DNA from 3 places in the Hymenobacter weizhouensis genome. Region 2 is predicted to be linked to each of the others. Evidence: riboswitches for the same ligand, from Rfam matches in the RefSeq annotation. Region 2 holds a riboswitch; each other region holds the start of a gene.

Region 1 (5,083 bases), 2.2 Mb from region 2:
TCGTCGATGATGCGGCGCAGCATCAGTTGGGCGTCGTCGAAGAGCTTGCGGGCGGCTTCGCCCAGAGTGTCGTCTTCCAGAATGCGCGGGTAGCGGCCTTTCAGCTCCCAGGTATGAAAGAAGGGCGTCCAGTCGATGTACTCGGCCAGCTCAGCCAGCGGGTAGTCTTCTAGTACTTTGGTGCCGAGGAAGGAGGGCTTCGTGATGGGTGCAGCATCCCAATCGGCCTGGAAGCCGTTGGCGCGGGCGGCTTCGATGGGCAGGTAGTTTTTCTCGCGCTGGCGGCCGGCATAGTCGTCGCGCAGCTGGCGGTACTCCTCGTGCACGGTGCGGGCGTACTCCTCCTTGCCCGAGCCGAGCAGGCCGGCGGCTACGCCTACCGAGCGGGAGGCGTCGTTCACGTGCACCACGGGCCCGGAGTAGTTGGGCGCAATCTTCACGGCGGCGTGCAGGCGCGAGGTAGTGGCCCCGCCGATGAGCAGGGGCGTGTGCAGCCCGCGGCGCTCCATTTCCTGGGCCACGTACACCATTTCGTCGAGGCTGGGGGTGATGAGGCCGCTCAGCCCGATAACGTCGGCGCCCTGCTTCTGCGCTTCGTCCAGAATCCGGTCCAGCGGCACCATCACGCCCAGGTCCACGATGTCGAAGTTGTTGCAGGCCAGCACCACGCCCACGATGTTCTTGCCGATGTCGTGCACATCGCCCTTCACCGTGGCCAGCAGGATTTTGCCGGCCGTCTGCCGCTCGGAGCCTTCCTTTTCAGCTTGCAGATAAGGCTCCAGGTAGGCCACCGCCTTCTTCATCACCCGCGCCGACTTCACCACCTGGGGCAAAAACATCTTGCCCGCCCCAAACAGGTCACCCACCACGTTCATGCCCGCCATCAATGGCCCCTCAATCACGTCGAGCGGGCGGCCCACCTGGCGGCGTACCTCCTCGGTGTCTTCCTCGATAAACTCCGTAATGCCCTTCACCAAAGCGTGTTGCAAACGCTCGGCCACCGGTAGACTGCGCCAGGCGTCGGCTACTACCTCCACCTTGTCCTTCTGCTTCACGGTTTCGGCGAAGTCCACGAGCCGCTCGGTGGCGTCGGGGCGGCGGTTGAGGAGCACGTCTTCCACCAGCTCCAGCAGGTCCTGGGGCACCTCATCGTACACGGCCAGCTGGCCGGGGTTCACGATGCCCATGTCGAGGCCGGCCCGGATGGCGTGGTAGAGGAAGGCCGAGTGCATGGCCTCGCGCACCACGTCGTTGCCGCGGAACGAGAAGCTGATGTTGCTGATGCCCCCGCTGGTGAGGGCGCCGGGCAGGTTCTGCTTGATCCAGCGCACGGCTTCGATAAAGTCCAGGGCATAGCCGCGGTGCTCCTCGATGCCGGTGCCCACGGTGAGGATGTTGGGGTCGAAGATGATGTCCTCGGCCGGGAAGCCGACTTCATTCACCAGGATGTCATACGACCGTTTGCACACCTCGATTTTCCGCTCAAACGTATCCGCCTGGCCGGTTTCGTCGAAGGCCATGACCACCACGGCGGCCCCGTACTGGCGCACTTTGTGGGCGTGTTCTTTGAAGGCTTCTTCGCCTTCTTTCAGGGAAATCGAGTTGACGATGCTCTTGCCCTGCACGCACTTGAGGCCGGCTTCCAGCACGCTCCACTTCGAGGAGTCGAGCATGATGGGCACGCGGGCAATGTCGGGCTCCGAGGCAATCAGGTGCAGAAACGTCGTCATGGCCTGCTCCGAGTCGAGCATGCCTTCGTCCATGTTCACGTCGAGCACCTGGGCGCCGCCCTCCACCTGGTCGCGGGCCACTTGCAGGGCCGCCTCGTAGTTGCCGGTCCGGACGAGCCGCGCAAACGCCCGGCTGCCCGTCACGTTGCACCGCTCGCCCACGTTAACAAACAAGCTGTTGGGGGTAATGTTGAACGGCTCAAGGCCGGCGAGACGGGTAGCCTCACCCCCTAGCCCCCTCTCCTTCAGAGAGGGGGGACTAGTTTCTAGTTTGCTAGAGCTAGATTCTAGAACTAGTCCCTCCTCTCTGAAGGAGAGGGGGCTAGGGGGTGAGGCTACCCGTGAGGCCAATGTCCTGGGTCTGTACCGCTCCGCCAGTCGGCTCAGTTCCGCAATGTGCTGGGGCGTGGTGCCGCAGCAGCCGCCCACCACCGTCACGAGGCCGTCTTTGAGGTAGCCTTCCACTACGGCGGCGAATTCCTGGGCCGACTCGTCGTAGCCGCCGAAGGCGTTAGGCAGGCCGGCGTTGGGGTAGGCCGAAATGTGCACGTCGGCCAGGCGGCTTAGCTCTTTGATGTAGACCTTGAGCTGGTCGGCGCCGAGGGCGCAGTTGAGGCCCACGCTGAGCAGGGGCAGGTGGCGAATGGAATTCCAGAAGGCCTCTACCGTCTGGCCGGAGAGCGTGCGGCCGGAGGCGTCGGTGATGGTGCCCGAAATCATGACCGGCACCGGCCGGCCGCCTTCGTCGAAGAACTGCTGCACGGCGTACAGCGCGGCCTTGGCGTTCAGCGTGTCGAAGATGGTTTCGATGAGCAGGGCGTCGGAGCCGCCGTCTACGAGGCCGCGCACCTGCTCGTGGTAGGCGGTGGCCAGCTCATCGAAGGTTACGGCCCGGAAGCCGGGGCGGTTGACGTCGGGCGAAAGGGAGGCCGTGCGGTTGGTGGGCCCAATGGCCCCGGCTACGAAGCGGGGCTTGTCGGGGGTGCGGGCCGTAAACTCGTCGGCCACCTCGCGCGCCAGGCGCGCCGACTCGTAATTCAGCTCATAGACAATGTCTTCCAGCCCATAATCAGCCTGGGCAATGGTGGTGCCGCTGAAAGTGTTGGTTTCCACCATGTCGGCGCCGGCTTCAAAGTAGTCGGCGTGAATCTGGCGGATGATGTCGGGGCGGGTGAGGCTGAGCAGGTCGTTGTTGCCGCGCAGGGGCTTGGGATGCTCCGCGAAGCGCGTACCCCGAAAATCGGCCTCCTCCAGCGTGTAGCGCTGAATCATGGTGCCCATGGCGCCGTCCAGAATCAGCAGGCGCTGGCGCAGAATGTCGTGCAGGGGCGAGGCGGTGGCGGAAGCGGCGAGGGTTGGCATATCGGCTCTTCTAAGAAAAACGGCAGCGAAAAAGTGCCTATCCAGAAAGAGCCGCGCGGGAAGCGCCGGTTCCGTACTTATCTTCTTTCGGCTTCAGAAGGAAGCTGAAATGGGAGTTAGCACCTTGTTGTGTTGCAGGTTGCTAAGACGTCATCGGGCCCAATCCCTCGGTCTTTCTGGATAAGTAACAGGGCGAAGATACGGCACAGCAACCCGGAATCCAATTTCACCTGAAGTTGCTAGGTTTGCCGCAGCATGTATCGAGGCGGTGTATACAGTTGATAAATCGTCCTGCTGCTGCCGACGCTAGAGGCTAACCGTCATGCTCCATCTGGCGTCCGCGCAGCCGGAGGCGGAGTCGAAGCATCTCTACCGCTGGCTAACTCAATCGTTCAACGAAGCAGTAGAGATGCTTCGCGGGGCGGACGCCAGATGAAGCATGACGGCCTGATGCGCTCTGGACGACTGTGTAAACCGCTTTATCTTATTTCTGCTATATGAACCGTTCGTATCTGCGCTGCTGCTGGCTAGGGCTGTTGCTGCTGGCCTTCGCTCTCCGTGCTCAAGCCCAAGCCCAAATCCCGCTGAAACCCGCTACCGGCCTGCGCGGCACCTATTACGCTGGCGAAAACTTTGAGCGGCGCGTGCTGACCCGCACCGACCCGGCCATCGACTTCAACTGGGACTTCGACGCGCCCGGCCCCGGCCTGCCGCCCGAGTCGTTTTCAGTGCGCTGGACTGGCTGGCTGCTCGCCCCGGAAACCGGCACCTACACCTTCCACCTCACTGTGGACGACGGCATGCGGGTCTGGATTGGGGGCCGGCAGGTGCTGAATGAGTGGCGCTACCAGCCTACCATGAGTGCCTCGGCGCCTATGCGCCTCACCGCCGGCCGCTACTACTCGGTGCGGGTAGAGTATTTTCAGGGCAGCCGCCACACTCGCGCCTTTTTGGGCTGGACCCGGCCTTCCGCCCCCAAAGCTGCTCCGGAGGCCATTGCAGCCCGCCACTTCACCGTAGCCCTGCCTACCACCGCCACACCTCTGGGGCCGCCTAAGTCGACGCCTCCCGCGTCGGGCGGCACTGTTGGCATTGTGGCGGGGCCGCCTGCGAGCCGGGCGGAAGCTACCACCCGCACTCCCGTGAAGCCCAGCGCGGGCGTGGCGGTGGCGGGCAAGCTGCCGGCCGGCATCGGGCTACGGGCCACCTACTACGCGGGTTCGGTGCGGGGCCCGGCCGTGCACAGCCGCGTAGAGCCGGTGCTGAGTGCCACGTGGCAGGGGGCGCCGCCCGCCCCCGGCGTGCCGGGCCAGGGCTTCTCGGTGCGCTACACCGGCTACGTGCGGGCCCCCGAAACGGGCGTGTACGTGCTGCACACCGAGTGGGACGACGCCCACGACGTCCGCCTTGCCGGCGAGGACATCCTGAGCATGGAGAAGTATGAACCGGAGTTCTTCGGCCCCAACAACGGCGTAATTCCCGTGGATGTGGCGCAGTACTACGAGGCCGGCAAGTTGTACGCGGTTGATGTGGCCTATAAAAACGTGCGGGGCCGCGTGTCGCGGGCAGTGCTGTCGTGGGCGCGGCCGGCGGAGCTGGGCCGGCCTACCACGCTGGAACAGGCGTTTGCGGCGGCCAAGGGGCGGCGCCTCACCGTGGTGCCCCAGCAGCTGCTGTACCCCGAGCTGCCGCGGCCCCTGCCCGAGCCACCCGTAGCAGCTGCTCAGCCGGTGCGGCCGAGCCGACTGGCCTTGCCTCCCAAGCCAGCCGTGGCCGCCAGAACTCCCCGGCCGGCTCCGCCCGCGAGGCTCCAGCCGGCCGCTCGGCCGCGTCCGGTGGTCACGGGGCCGCGCCCCGCACCCGTGGTGCCCGATACCATGCTGCCTGACCTGAGTGCTCTGAGCCGCGGGGCCGCCGTGACGCTGCCTAACCTCTACTTCACCCAGAGCACCGCCTCCCTGCTGCCGGCGTCACGGCCCGTGCTCGACGCC
Region 2 (5,083 bases):
CAAGCTCAGCATGACGTTCTTCACGACATTCTAAATTGAAAACACCACCGGCGGCTGAACCGGAGTAGTGAAGTACTCCGAGTTAGCGGCTTCGACGAGGCCGGCGGCTACGGTGTCGCCGCTCAGCTCGTCTACCAGGATAAAGGAGCCGGTGGCGCGGTTGTGCTGGTAGAGGTCCACGGCCAGGGGCTGGGCGGTTTTCAGGCGCACCCGCACAATGTCGTTGAGCTGGGCCGAGTCGGCGGCGGCGCGGTTGAAGGTCTGCACGTTCACCTTGTAGAGAATGGCCGGCACGGCGGCCTTCACCAGGGCGGCGTGGTGCTGGAGCAGCAGCTTCCGGCCGGGCCACAGGGGCTGCTCACTCATCCAGCACAGCGTAGCTTCCAGCTCCCGCGTGAGGGTCGGCTCCTCCTCGCTGCTGACGGGCACCAGCGAGTCGCCGCGGCTCACGTCCACATCGTCGCGCAGCCGGATGACCACGGCCTGCGGGGCCACGGCCGTTTCTACTTCCTGCTGGTTTACTTCCAAGGCTTCAATCTCCGACTCCAGGCCCGAGGGCAGCACCCGCACGCGCTGGCCGCGGCGGTACTGCCCGCTCAGCACCTGGCCGGCGTAGCCGCGGTAGTCGGGCAGCTCGGCAGTCTGGGGCCGGATGACGTACTGCACCTGAAAGCGGGAAGCGGCGGCCGTTTCGGAGGCGCCGGGCACGCGTTCCAGGTGCTCCAGCAGGCTGGGGCCGGTGTACCAGGGCAGCTGGGCCGACTTCTTCACCACGTTGTCGCCGAGCAAGGCGCTGAGCGGAATGGCCGTGGCGGCGGGCAGGTGGAAGTGGGTGGTGAGGGCGGCGTAGTCGGTGGCAATGCGGGCGAAAACGGCCTCGTCGTAGCCTACCAGGTCCATCTTGTTCACGGCCAGCACGAAGTGCCGAATGCCCAGCAGAGCGGCAATCAGGGTATGGCGGCGAGTTTGCTCAACTACGCCCTGGCGGGCATCCACCAGCACAATGGCCAGGTCGGCGTTGCTGGCGCCCGTCACCATGTTGCGGGTGTACTGCACGTGGCCGGGCGCGTCGGTGATGATGAACTTGCGGCGCGGCGTGGTGAAGTACTTGTAAGCCACGTCGATAGTAATGCCCTGCTCCCGCTCGGCCCGCAGCCCATCGGTCAGCAAGGCCAGATCCACGGTGCCGCCCGACGCCTGCCGCTTCTCCAGGGCCGCCAGCACGTCCAGCGACACCGACTCAGAATCGTACAGCAGCCGCCCAATCAGCGTGCTTTTGCCGTCGTCCACGCTGCCGCAAGTGATAAATCGAAGTAAGTCCATTTCGGAGAGGTGAGAAGGTAGAGGTGAAAAGTGAGATGGACGGTGAAGAATATGAGGGTGTAGTTAGGAATACTGATGAGGAAAGGGCAAGCCAAAAACTCTCACTTCTCACCTCTCATATCTCACTTCTAAATCAGAAATACCCGTTGCGCTTCCGGTCTTCCATGCCGGCTTCGGAGATGGTGTCGTCGAGGCGGGTGGCGCCCCGCTCACTTACCTTGGCCAGCAGCAGGTCCTGGATGATGTCTTCGACGGTGGCGGCCGAGCTTTCCACGGCGGCCGTGCAGGTAGAGTCGCCCACGGTGCGGAAGCGCACCTGCCGGGTCACAATTTCGTCGTCCTCGTCGAGGCGCAGGTGCTCGGTGAGGCCCAGCAGCTGGCCCGAGGGCAGCACCACGCAGCGCCGCTCGTGGCCGAAGTAGATGTCAGGCAAGGCAATGTTTTCGCGCTGGATGTAGCGCCACACGTCCAGCTCGGTCCAGTTCGAGATGGGGAATACGCGCACGTTTTCGCCCTTCTGAATGCGGCCGTTGTAGATGTTCCACAGCTCGGGGCGCTGGCGCTTGGGGTCCCACTGCCCAAACTCGTCGCGCACGGAGAAGATGCGCTCCTTGGCGCGGGCCTTTTCCTCGTCGCGGCGGGCCCCGCCGATGCAGGCGTCAAACTCAAACTCCTCGATGGTTTCGAGCAGGGTGTAGGTCTGCAAGGGGTTGCGACTGGGGTACTTGCCGCCCGGCTCGCGCAGGCGCTGGCGCCGGATGGTGTCCTCGACGCGGCGCACAATCAGCCACTCGCCCAGGCGGGCGGCCAGCTCGTCGCGGTAAGCCAGCACCTCGGGGAAGTTGTGGCCGGTATCCACGTGCACCAGCGGAAACGGAAAGCGGCCGGGCCGGAAGGCCTTTTCGGCCAGGCGGGTGAGCACAATAGAGTCTTTGCCGCCCGAAAACAGCAGGGCAGGCCGCTCAAACTGCCCGGCTACTTCGCGCAGAATGTGAATGGCTTCGGCTTCAAGCCGGTCGAGATAATCAAATTGAGTCATGTAGAACACGCTTTAGCTTGTTCGGCGCCAGGAGTTTCTGGCTGAAAAAAGCCCGGCCAGGCCGGAGAAATACTGTTTAGTGGTAACCGTCATGCTGAGCTTGTCGAAGCATCTCTACCTCTGGCTAACTCCTGACGCTTGTTCAACGAAGCGGGAGAGATGCTTCGACTTCGCCTCCGGCTGCGCTCAGCATGACGTTCTGCATGCTGCGGCTTTCAACCGGAAGCAGGCACCGGCTCCACCACCGGGTCGGGGCCGTTGTGCGTGGCGTGCAGGCCGCATTCCTTGGCCGACAGGTCTTCCCACCACCAGCGCCCGGCCCGGAAGTCCTCGCCCGGCCGGATGGCACGGGTGCAGGGCGCACACCCTATGCTCACAAAACCCTGCTGGTGCAGCGGATTGACGGGCACGCCATGCTCCTGCACGAAAGCCAGGGCCTGCTCCCAGGTCCAGTCGAACAGCGGATGAATCTTAATGAGGTTATGCGCCGCGTCCCACTCCACCGGCTCCATGGTCTGCCGGTTCTGCGACTGTTCGGCCCGAATGCCGGTTACCCAGGCCGGGCGGCCCGCCAGGGCTCGGTTCAGTGGTTCCACCTTGCGGATGTGGCAGCACTCCTTGCGGTTTTCCACGCTGTTGTAAAAGGAATTGGGGCCTTTGCTGAGCAGCAGGCTTTCCACGGCCTCTTGCTGCGGGAAGTACACCTGAATGGACTTGCCGTACTTGAGCAGCGTCTTATTCCAGGTGGCGTAGGTTTCCTGAAAATTACGGCCCGTGTCGAGGGTGAATACCTCGATGGGCAGGTCGTGGGCGAAAATCAGGTGGCTGAGTATCTGGTCTTCCAGCCCGAAGGAAGTGGAAAACACCGCCTGCCCCGGATACCGCTCGGCCACGAGGCGCAGGCGGTCCAGAGCCGACGCCTGCGTGAGGCGGGGACGCAGCTCGTCCAGCAAGGCATGGACGGCCGGCGTAGCTTCTGCTACTGCGGACATAAACAAAGGGGGAGTGGAAGGCGCCACCAGGGGCGAGTTCCGGCCAGACATGGCCCCCGAAAGCTGAAATCGGCTGGGGCCGCGCACAGCGCGGCTACAACAGAAACAGCAGGGGCGAAAGGCGCGGGAGTGTGAACGGCCGGGCTACGCAGCTACGCGCACCAGCAGGCTTAGTATCAGCACACTACCAGCAAAAAAGAAGGAAAGCGGGGGCCCTAACAACAACACGCCATGCACAGCATACCACAACACCCATGCTGTACGGCGGGGGAGGTGACGAATGCGGGAGCAGCGGTGGTGTGAAAGGGTTTCACGGCGTTGTTGTTTTTATATGGTCAGGACTTGGCACCGTTGCAGAGCTTCCGCTGGTTGCCGGCGTTTCGTCGAGCCTGTCTCTCCACGCCTCTGTATAAAAACAATCCTTCAGTGGGGTAAAGAATTGGTGCCCTAAAGGTAGCAGCCAGAATTTTATACTTCCAAATTTTTAAATGAATAGTTACTGGCAGTAAGTTGTGTTAAAGATGATACACCGCTGTAAATCAGTGAAATGCTAGATACTAGGCGCCTAAAAGCCAAAACGCGCATACTTTGTTTGTGGCGGATTTTTGCTCTGCCCGCTGCGTCTTTAGCGGCACACGCGCGCCCATAGCTGCCGCAACAGGGCTGTGGCTTCGGGGGCGGCGTTGGTGGCTAGCACCAGCCCGGCGTACACGGCCGTCAGCACCGTGGAGCGCAGCAGCATGGTGAGCAGGGGCGAGGCCTGGGCCGGTACCAACCACGCCAGGAAGCCCGCGGTGGCGGCAATCAGCAGGATGAGCGGAATGCGCCAAGTGAAGGGCTGCATGCGGTAGCTGTGCCACACAAACCAGGTGCGGGCCAGGTTGATGCTGACCTGGGCTGCCACGGCCGCCACAGCCGCACCCATCAGGCCCAGGCGCGGAATCAGCACGGCGTTGAGCACCACGGTCAGCACGGCCAGGCAGGTATTGAAAATCAGGTCGAAGCGGTAGCGGGGCGAGGTGACGACGATGAGGCCGTTGACGCCGGTGATGCTGTCGAAGAGGCGGCTGCCGAGCAGGAGCAGGACCACAGTGGTGCCCTGGGCGTAGTCGGCCCGCATGAGCGAGTAGATAAAGTCCAGATTGAGGCCGATGCCCAGGGCCAGCAGGCAGCCCACCAGCGTGTTCAGGCGGGTAGTGCGGCGGTAGAAGTCGGCCATGCGGGGCAGGTCCTGCTGCTTCCAGTAGTCGGCCAGCAGCGGAAAGGCAATCTTGTTGAGGGAGCGGGCCGGAATAGCCAGCGCCGTGCTGATATAAAATGCCACCTGATAAATGCCGGCCGCCGCCAGATTTACCTGCGCCCCCACCATAAGCATGTCGATGTACATGATGATGGTGCCTGACAGGGAGCTGAGCAGGGTAAAAGCGCCCACGCTCAGCAGCTCCCGCACGGGCCGCACGGCCAGCACTTGCCGCGTGGGCCGCAGGTGCAGCTCCCCGATGGCCGCCACATAGCCCGTAAGCAGCAGCAGCAGCAGCCCGTTGGCCCCCACAAACCACAGCACGTACCCCCGAAACGACAGGTAGCCGCCCGCCAGCAGCAGGGCCCCGCTCACGATGAGCACCCGCAGCAGGATGTCCTGCACAAACGAGGAAAACGCCGTGTGAAACAGGGCTTTCAGGTAGGCATCCTGCAAGGAATACAGCAGCGTGAACAAGGCCAGCACGGC
Region 3 (5,083 bases), 2.2 Mb from region 2:
CCTGGCCCACGCAGCCGAAGCCCACCAGCCCCACCCGCCAGGGGCGTGCCCGGCCAACCGTCCGGGCGTACTCGGCTTGCTTGTCGATGGAAATAAATAGGGTGCCGGGCTCCGACGAATTGGGCACGACGACTTTCTTAGCCTCAGTGGACATAGGTCTGGACGGTGAATCGTTCGAGGAAATGGGTTATCTGAGCGGTTTCAATCAGAAAGCCGTCGTGGCCGAACTGGGAATCCATTTCGGCGTACATGGCCCCCGGAATGTAGCGGGCCAGCAGTTGCTGCTCGGCGGGCGGAAACAGCACGTCGGAGCTGATGCCCAGTACCAGCGTGCGGGCCCGGATGCGGCCCAGCGCCGCCCTCACCCCGCCGCGCCCCCGCCCGATGTGGTGGGAGTCCATGGCTTTGGACAGGGTTACGTAGGCGTAGGCATTGAAGCGGTTGACAAGCTTCTGGCCCTGGTAGCGCTGGTAGGAGCTGGCCCGGAAGTCGTCGAGGGCTTCCTGGTCGGGGTGGGTTTGGGTGCGCTGATAGGCATCGTAGCTGCGGTAGCTGAGCAGGGCCACGGCGCGGGCCGCTTGTAGGCCCGCCACGCCGCCTTCGGGCGTGGCGGCGTGGTAGGTGGGGTCGGCGAAGATGGCCAGGCGCTGGGCCTCGTTGAAGGCAATGCCCCAGGCCGAGTGCCGGGCGTTGGTGGCCAGCAGCACCAGGTTTTCGATAAGCTGGGGCCGCTGCACGGCCCACTCCAGCGCCTGCTGCCCACCCAGGGAGCCCCCAATCAGGGTGTGGATGCGCGGCAGGGCCAGGTGTTCCCGCAGGGCCTCATGCACGGCCACCATGTCGCGCACCGTCACCAGCGGAAACTGCTGAAACAGCGGCTGCTCGGTAGTCGGGTCGGGTGTGAGCGGGCCGGTAGTGCCGTAGCAGGAGCCCAGCACATTGGCACACACGATAAAGCACTCCTCAGGGTCGAAGTGGCAGCCCGCCCCAAACAGGCCCGGCCACCAGCTGAGCACGTCGGCGTTGGCCGTGAGGGCGTGGCACACCCACACCACATTGTCGCGGGCCGGGTTGAGCTGGCCGAAGGTGTGGTAGGCCACGGCCACGTGCGGCAGCACGGCCCCGCCTTCCAGGCGCAGCGGCCGGGGCAGGAGGAACAGGTGCGGTTCTTCTAAGGACATGGTGTGATGATGAGCCCCTTGGCGGCTCTAGCTCTAGTCGCCTCACCCCCAACCCCCTGTCCGAAAAAGGAGAGGGGACTCTAACTCTAGCTTTTAGCTTTAGGATAAGCTCTAGATGGTTGGGTATGAGGAAACTGGAAGAAGTAGCAGGATGAAAAAACAGAATGGAGTCGGATAGAACTGATAAGGGCCGGGCAGCCAGAACATCGTCTCACTTCTCACCTCTCACTGTCTCAGGTCTAACCAAAAGCCTGCGGGCGGAGCCAGGTGGCTCCGCCCCGGCTGTGGGCGGGTGGTGGGGTTACCAGGCTTCCTCTCTCACAAAAGCCTGGGCACCACCCGCGCGCCGCGGTGCTGGAAGCTGCGGCCGGGCAGCCTCTCTCCAAACCGCCCGGCCTCTCAACCCCCTGGTATTAGACTTCCAGCGTGGCGGCGTGTTCGATTTCGGGTTGGGGCAGCAGGGTGCTGCCGCTGTCGGCGTCCGGGGTGGCGGCGTCGCGCACCGCGTCGAAGGCTTGTTGCAGGTCAGCCCGGATGTCGTCGAAGTGCTCGATGCCCACCGACAGGCGCAGCAGGGTCGGTGTGACGCCGGCCGCGCGCTGCTCCTCCTCGCTCAGCTGCTGGTGGGTGGTAGCCGAAGGCTGGATGATAAGCGTTTTGGCGTCGCCCACGTTGGCCAAGTGGCTCACCAGCTTGAGGTTGTCGATGAACTGCGTGGCCGTGTCTTTGGTGCCGCGGATGGCGAAGGTGAGCACCCCGCCGTAGCCGCGCTTCAGGTATTTCTGCGCCAGGGCGTAGTAGGGGCTGCTCGGCAGGCCAGGGTAGTTCACGGCTTCCACCTGCGGGTGCTGCTCCAGCCAGGTGGCAATGCGCAGGGCGTTTTCCACGGTGCGCTCCACGCGCAGGCTCAGGGTTTCGAGGCCTTGCAGGAGCAGGAAGGAGTTGAACGGGCTCTGCGAGGGGCCGAAGTCGCGCAGGCCTTCCACCCGGGCCCGGATGATGAAGGCAATGTTGCCGAAGGGGCCGTTCTTGCCGAATACGTCGTTGAACACCAGCCCGTGGTAACCCTCCGAAGGCTCCGTAAACTGCGGATACTTGCCGTTGCCGAAGTCGTAGGTACCGCCGTCCACAATCACCCCGCCAATGCTCGTGCCGTGCCCGCCAATCCACTTCGTAGCCGATTCTACCACGATGTGGGCGCCGTGCTCCAGGGGCCGAAACAGGTAGCCGCCCGCCCCGAAGGTGTTGTCCACAATCAGCGGCAGGTCGTGCTTTTCGGCAATGGCGGCAATCCGCTCAAAGTCCGGAATGCTGAAGCTAGGGTTGCCAATGGTTTCCAGGTAGATAGCCTTGGTATTATGGTCGATGTGCTGCTCGAAGCTCTCGGGCCGGTCCCCGTCGGCGAAGCGCACCTCAATGCCCAGGCGCTTGAAGGCCACTTTGAACTGGTTGTAGGTGCCGCCGTACAGGTGGGCCGTGCTCACGAAATTGTCGCCGGCTTGCAGGATGTTGTTCAGGGCAATGAACTGCGCTGCCTGCCCCGACGACACGGCCAAGGCTGCCACGCCGCCTTCCAGAGCTGCCACCCGCTGCTCAAACACGTCGGTGGTGGGGTTCATCAGGCGGGTGTAGATGTTGCCGAACTCCTTAAGGGCAAACAGGTTGGCCCCATGCTCGGCGTTCTTGAACACGTAGCTGGTGGTCTGGTGAATGGGCACGGCGCGCGAACCAGTTACGGGGTCGGGCTGCTGGCCGGCGTGGAGTTGCAGGGTTTCGAAGTGGAGGCTTTGCGTGGACATACGGGTGCTGATGTTGAGAAGGTTGACGGGAAAAAAGGAGGGAGTGAGCGACGAGCTGAAAGGCCACGCTGAGCGTGGCGGGAGCCGCACCGGAGCCTGCCAGAAAACCTGGCGATAAGGGCTAGCAGGGTGCGGGAGAGCCTAGCGGAGGCCACGGAGGCACCGCCGGGTAGAGCTGGAAGAGGGGAGGAGCGCCGAAGAGCCTTAGGCTAGCAACAGCAACAACAAGCGCCGCAACAGCAGCGCATTCGCATTCGGGAGGTAGTGCGGGCCGCAGGGGGCACAACGCAAAAACCCGTTGGCTGAGCGGCGCGCAGAGCAGCCGGAGCAAACGGGAACAGGTAATCGAAGGCGAAGGAGTTTTCCATGGTACTCGGCTTATATGTCCCGCCGGCCGGAGCCGGAGCGGGCAGGAATTGGCACCTTTCGCGCGGTCGAAGGTTGCCAGCGGGTCACGGAGCCTGTTCTCTCGCCGCTTCTGTATAAATCCTCAAACAAACTGCCCCGCCGCGAGCGGGGGAGTACCGGTGTGGTGATGCAAATGTATACCCGAAAAGGATAAGTGCAAGCAGTCAGCAAAATTTTTTGTTGGACCGGTATGGCGCCCCAGATTCCCGAGGGGTTTGTGGTACCACTATCGTTGCTGACTCCTGCACGCTTAAATAAGTCGTTCAATGATAGTGACATCACGATTAAGAAAGTCGTGGCATCACCCCGGCCCAACAAAAAAAGCCGCCCAGTATGAGCGGCTTTTTCAGAATAGATAAACCAGCAAGCTTACAGCTTGGGTAGCGTCAGGACCTGGCCTACTTCAATGTGGTCGGGGTTGGAGCCGATGATGCTTTTATTGGCATCGTAGATCTGGTGCCACTTGCTGGCGTCGCCGTAGTGGTTTTTGGCAATTTTCGACAGCGAGTCGCCGCTTACCACGGTGTACTTTTCGCCTTGGGCCGCGGCAGCCGGCTGGGCGGCGTTGGCATTGCCGAAGAAATCGGTGGCGCCGCCGGCCGGCTTGGGTTGGTTGGCGGGCTGAACCGGTTGTTTTTCGCCTTTATCCGAGAGGAAGTCAAACAGTCCCATGATGGTGCAATGAGTTAGGAGTGGGAGGGGAAGGCCGTAGGGCATCTGGCTGATGGTCACGGCGTCAGGGCCTCTTACGCCAGCCACGGCAATAGGTTATAGGAGCCAAAATTCTGAGTGAGGAGCTTAACATCTTGCCAAAAGGCCGCGTAAGAGGCGCAAGCCGGCCGCAGCCCAGGGCTGAATGACCGGCATCCTCTTCACTCTCCTAACCCCCAACTCTCGCATCTCATGAAAACGATTTCTGCTCCGTTTCGCTACCTGGCCAGCCTACTGGTACTGCTCTCCCTGTTTGCCGCCTCGTGCAGCAGCAAAGAAGGCAAGGTGGAAGGCGTCAACATGCTCTACGGCAAAGACAGCAAAACCTGGAAAACCGACAAGGAGCTGGACGCTACCGGCGACAAAGTGAAGCAGACCGACTCGGAAGAAGACGAACGGGTGACGTTCTTCGCCAACGGCCAGTACAACATGAGCTCCAACGCCGGCGCCGTAAGCGGCAAGTACACCTTCGACCAGGCCGGCAAGAAAATTACGATGACTCCCAACGGCGCTACCAACGCCAACGTTTTTGATGTGGTAACGCTGACCGACGACAAGCTGACCCTGAAAGGCACCGACGGCTCGGAGCTACGCCTCGAAACCGAATAACACAGACGGAAAACCCAGTCCAAAAAACACGAAAAAGCCCTGCTGCCAGCCGCAGCGGGGCCTTTTTTGTGGGAGGCCATAAAGGACCGGAGCTACTACGCTGACCTTCGGCCGGAATCATCGTACCACTAAAAGGCTCCGGTCTGGGCTAAGCTAGCAGGTTGGTTGAACGAGGTAGAGACGCAAGATTTTGCGTCTTCCTGCGTGCGTTTTGTCCAACGAGGAGACGCAAAATCTTGCGTCTCTACTTCGCTCCAACGTTGCAAAAACAGCTCCTCAACCTTGTTCTGACACCAGGACTTGCCACCTGACCTAACGTGAAGGCTGCCGGGCTGCGAGGCCGCGCAGCACTGGCTTATCGGCCTCGGTAGGGTG

What was found. A riboswitch is a leader RNA that binds a small molecule or an ion and turns the genes downstream of it on or off. The one in region 2 is predicted to bind S-adenosylmethionine.
Region 1: another riboswitch for S-adenosylmethionine. It lies ahead of metH (methionine synthase); the one in region 2 lies ahead of OIS53_RS06655 (phosphoadenylyl-sulfate reductase).
Region 3: another riboswitch for S-adenosylmethionine. It lies ahead of OIS53_RS17445 (O-acetylhomoserine aminocarboxypropyltransferase/cysteine synthase family protein); the one in region 2 lies ahead of OIS53_RS06655 (phosphoadenylyl-sulfate reductase).

What each region holds. Positions count from the first base shown of each region.
Region 1 covers NZ_CP110139.1:3,772,628-3,777,710, forward strand. Annotated here, with positions in the region: gene metH (methionine synthase) at 1-3,092, opposite strand, end outside; SAM riboswitch class I at 3,167-3,279, opposite strand; gene OIS53_RS15790 (PA14 domain-containing protein) at 3,590-5,083, shown strand, end outside.
Region 2 covers NZ_CP110139.1:1,607,826-1,612,908, reverse strand. Annotated here, with positions in the region: gene OIS53_RS06665 (sulfate adenylyltransferase subunit 1) at 31-1,323, opposite strand; gene cysD (sulfate adenylyltransferase subunit CysD) at 1,457-2,362, opposite strand; gene OIS53_RS06655 (phosphoadenylyl-sulfate reductase) at 2,578-3,354, opposite strand; SAM riboswitch class I at 3,679-3,770, opposite strand; gene OIS53_RS06650 (lipopolysaccharide biosynthesis protein) at 3,980-5,083, opposite strand, start outside.
Region 3 covers NZ_CP110139.1:4,205,904-4,210,986, forward strand. Annotated here, with positions in the region: gene OIS53_RS17435 (homoserine dehydrogenase) at 1-154, opposite strand, end outside; gene OIS53_RS17440 (homoserine O-acetyltransferase family protein) at 144-1,181, opposite strand; gene OIS53_RS17445 (O-acetylhomoserine aminocarboxypropyltransferase/cysteine synthase family protein) at 1,595-2,980, opposite strand; SAM riboswitch class I at 3,356-3,469, opposite strand; gene OIS53_RS17450 (LysM peptidoglycan-binding domain-containing protein) at 3,758-4,060, opposite strand; gene OIS53_RS17455 (lipocalin family protein) at 4,292-4,708, shown strand; gene OIS53_RS17460 (hypothetical protein) at 5,064-5,083, opposite strand, start outside.